One region of the Arthrobacter sp. 05T47 genome, then DNA from elsewhere that is predicted to be linked to it. Evidence: predicted binding sites of a transcription regulator. Region 1 holds the regulator's gene; the other holds the start of a gene.
The links. Region 1 encodes LexA, which represses DNA repair genes until DNA is damaged. Its sites were predicted from a motif close to TCGAACANNTGTTCGA; they were not measured.
Positions count from the first base shown of each region.

Region 2: the regulator LexA is predicted to act here: its motif matches at 1,335-1,350, upstream of AC1DEY_RS11635 (LexA family protein).

Region 1 is NZ_JBFTKG010000035.1:52,033-54,080, forward strand. Features, by position in the region: gene AC1DEY_RS18960 (LysM peptidoglycan-binding domain-containing protein) at 1-150, opposite strand, end outside; gene lexA (transcriptional repressor LexA) at 733-1,482, shown strand; gene AC1DEY_RS18970 (ATP-dependent DNA helicase) at 1,607-2,048, opposite strand, start outside.
Region 2 is NZ_JBFTKG010000014.1:9,513-11,768, forward strand. Features, by position in the region: gene AC1DEY_RS11630 (Y-family DNA polymerase) at 1-865, opposite strand, end outside; gene AC1DEY_RS11635 (LexA family protein) at 890-1,321, opposite strand; gene AC1DEY_RS11640 (hypothetical protein) at 1,727-2,146, opposite strand.

The DNA of each region.
Region 1 (2,048 bases):
CGCGGGGGCGTTGAGGAATCCGCTGAACGAGAGGATGAGCGCCGCCAGCAGGATCAGCGGGACGCCAAAGAAGACGAAACGTCCGCGACGMGTGAGCCGCAGCGGCGGCTGCTTCCGGCTGACCGAAGCAACGGCACTCAYACCCTGCACCGSGGCCGGRGCCGCGGAAGGCCGCCGGCCGGCGCCYATCGGGTACACGTTGCCGTGGCTGCCCTGGCCGATGTTGCCGTGGRCGATGCTGCCGTGACCAGTGACGTTGTGACRCGCACGGCGCTGCTGATTCGTGACGCCATGAACAAAAGTGCCGTGAAACGCGCTTGAAGCTGACATGAACTGAGCCCTCCTGGACCATACGGTGCCGCCCGGCGTACTCCGCGTACTCGCCGCCAACCGACCGAACCTTCGAACATAGAACCGAACATTGCCTCCGGAGTCTGACCTCCGAAKTCGAACACATATTCGAACCTTGCTTGTTCTGTTTTAGCACTTACTAACGAACGATGTCGAGACTCGCTAGAACAAATGTTTGAAAAAGCCTTGCAGCTGGCCTATTTTTGAGGGACAGGACAACCACTTGTGACTCGAACARTTGCGACTCGAACTTTTTACGACTCGAACATCGCCGGTTGATTCGAACATTGGTAGTTGATCAGCAGGGTCTGACATTTTCAGGCCGGAAGTTCCCGGTGACCAGASATGGCGGCCGGGCGGAACGGAAAGGCATTGGCGAACATGGCAGCACAAGCCACCGGCGGCAGGGCCTCCTCGCGGAGCCCACAACCCGCACGGGCCCCCAAAAGCCTCACCGTCCGGCAGAAGAAAATTCTGGAAACCATTCAGCGCTCCGTCACGGACAACGGCTACCCGCCCTCCATGCGCGAGATCGGTGACACCGTCGGCCTGGCCAGCCTGTCCAGCGTGACCCACCAGCTCTCCCAGCTCGAGAAGCTTGGCTACRTGCGGCGGGACCCCAAGCGTCCGCGGGCCATGGAAGTACTCATGCCGCTGACCTTGGATGAGGGGACCACTGCGATTTCGGGGGTCGAGAAGTCCAGCGGCCTGCGGGCCGTCGGCGGCCTCTCGGTCACCGAACTCGCCAGCGCCACAGACACGGCAATGGTGCCGTTCGTCGGACGCATCGCCGCCGGCGGGCCGATCCTCGCGGACCAGGTGGTGGAAGACGTCATGCCACTGCCACGGCAGCTCGTGGGCCACGGCGAACTCTTCATGCTCAAGGTCGCCGGCGACTCGATGATCGATGCCGCCATCTGCGACGGCGACTGGGTGGTRGTCCGGCGCCAGGGCGARGCCGTGAATGGCGACATCGTGGCCGCGCTGCTGGACGACGAAGCCACGGTCAAGACCTTCCGCCAGCGGGACGGCCACACCTGGCTGCTGCCGCAGAACACCCAGTACGAACCCATCCTGGGCGACCACGCCGTCATCATGGGCAAAGTCGTCTCGGTTCTCCGCTCCCTCTGACGGCTGCGGCCGGGGTCKTCCCGGACCACGTACATCCAAAGAACACCTGCACCCAGKYAAAGGTCCCCGCCGGTAATCCGGACGGGGACCTTTGCGTTTTCRGGTCCGCTGGCTGCGCGGCCGCCTACTTGGCGGCCTGTSCCGACTCTTTGGCGAGCCGCTCSAGGGCKGCCATGGCAATSGKGGAATCGGTGGTCGGCCAGAACGGGGGCAGCGCGGCACGCAGGAATCCGCCGTAGCGCTCSGTGGACAGCCGCGAATCCAGTACGGCCACCACGCCRTTGTCCGACGTCGAGCGGATCAGCCGGCCTGCGCCCTGSGCGAGGCGGATCGCGGCYTGTGTGGCGGAGACGGACATGAAYCCGTTGCCGCCGGCCTGGGCGACGGCCCGGGAGCGCGCCGTCATCAGCGGATCGTCCGGCCMCGGGAAGGGAATCCGGTCAATGACCACCAGCCGGCAGGACACGCCAGGGACGTCGACGCCCTGCCAGAGGGACATGGTTCCGAACAGGCACGTGTCCGGTTCGTCGGCGAACTGGCGCACGAGTGCGGTCATGGTCGACTCC
Region 2 (2,256 bases), on a different contig from region 1:
CCAGCCGCGCCGAAGCCTGCTGGCCGTAGACGCTCAGGACCTGCCGCATGCTGGCCTCGGTGGTGATGGGCGTGGCGAAGGAGCGGGAGAAGATGAGCTGGTCGCGGCCGATCCGTTCCTCCTCCATCGGGATGCAGGGGGTGCCTTGCAGTTCCAGGACGGTGCGCATCATGACCACGGAGAAGCGATCCCGGATCGTGACAGGATCGGCCCGGGACAGGTCAAAGATGGAATGGATGCCCTGGCCGTTGAGCCGTTTGGTCAGTCGGGTGGCGACACCCCAGATCTCGATTACGGACAGGCGCCGCATCAGGGATTCCCTGTCGGCGGCGGGTACGGAGTCCCAGTGGCAGACGCCGTCGAAGGCCGGGTTGTGTTTCGCCCATTTGTTGGCCAGTTTTGCCAGGGTCTTGGTCCCGGCGACCCCCACGCAGACCGGTACGCCGACGTTGCGGCGCACGGCGGCCTTCATGGTCCGCCCCAGGGCGATGAGTTCACCCGGGGRGCCTTTGACGCCGAGGAAGGCCTCGTCAATGCTGTAGACCTCCAGCCATGCCGAGTAGCGGCCGAGCAGTTCCATCACCCGGGCGCTGATGTCGCCGTAGAGCTCGTAGTTGCTGGAGAGGGCGACGAGTCCCCACTCCTTGGCCCGTGGGGCGATTTTGAACCAGGGCTCCCCCAGGGGGATGCRGAGGGCCTTGGCTTCCGGGGACCGGGTGACGGCGCAGCCGTCATTATTGGACAGCACGACGACGGGCCGGCCCTCCAGGGACGGGTCGAACGCCCGCTCGGCCGAGGCATAAAAGCAGTTCACATCCACGTGTGCGATCTGGGGCATGCGGCGCATCGTAGCGGGCTTAGACATGGTTCTCCTCAGGCATCGCGTGCCTCAGACATGGTGCAGGCACCGGGTCGCGACGCCCCAGATGACCAGGTCCGCGACCGACGGGACCCGGATGTCCGGGTACGCCGGATTCTCCGCCTGCAGCACGACGCCGGCGGCCGTGACCCTCAGCCGCTTGATGGTCAGCTCCCCGTCCAGGACGGCAATGACAACGGACCCGTCCTTGGGTTCCAGGGCCCGGTTCACGATCAGTTCATCGCCGTCGCTGATCCCGGCACCTTCCATCGAGTCCCCGGACACGCGCACGACGTACGTGCTGGTGATGTCCTTGATCAAATGCTCGTTCAGGTCGATCCGCCCATCAAAGTAGTCCTGCGCGGGCGACGGGTACCCTGCCGCGACCGGGACCGGGGAGATCAGCACCGACAGCAGCGACATGCCCGCGTCTATTACGCGGGGACCGACAACAACGCCCACAACACACCCTTATTCGAATATATGTTCGATGCATTCAGTGTATCCGCCCGGTCCGACAAAAGACCTTCCTCGCGGCACTGCTACCGCTGAAGGAGGGGATCCGGACTCCAGATCGCCCATCCCTTCAGTAGCATCACCAGCATGACCACATGCTCTGTGCTGCGCTGTCCCGAGACTCCGACGGCCCTCTTTCGGCTGATGCCCGGTTCCAACCTGGAAGCGCCTGTCTGTGCCGGACACAAAGCGATCTTGGAGAGCGGTGCCCGGTGGATGGTCAACGGTGGCACCGGCTCGCCGTCTAACGAGGGTCCCAAAGGGTCCGCTGGAATTACCATCCTCATGCCCGAAGCACCCTAGCGCGGACGGTGACCGAGAGGCCTCCACGGCTCGGCTCGGCTGCCGGCGTCAGGGAGCGGGGTGTTCCGGCTTGAGCTCGATCGGGTAGCCYGAGTCTTTGCAGGCCTTGGCCAGGCCAGCGAAGGATTCGCTGAGTTCGGCSCGYACATCAGAGATGGTGTASTCACCGTTTGCGCGGCTGGTGCCGGCGTCGTCATACCTGACCTGTCCGATCACGACTGCCATCATGTACCTCTGGACTTCGCCCAATGCCACATTCCGGGCGTCTGGTTCAGTCTTGTCGGCAAGGAGCTTTAGGGCGGCTCCGTAGGAAGTTCCGCCGGATTCCAGGGGCCCTGCCTGGGCRCCCAGATCGACCGAGTTGTAGGCCGTTTCGAAGTTCSGGCAGGGAGCCTCGTTCGCCGCGACGGTGCAGCCGGACAAGACAGCGGCCAGGGTGGCGGCGAGGAGGACTGGAAGTGCTTTCACRGGCTCATCCTAACRAGAAGCGAACCAACAGCCCTACGGTGTGCTTTCTCTTAGCGCCGTGCCGTAGTACRCAGTGCTYTTCCTGGTTGCGGCCGACACAACGAGGTGCC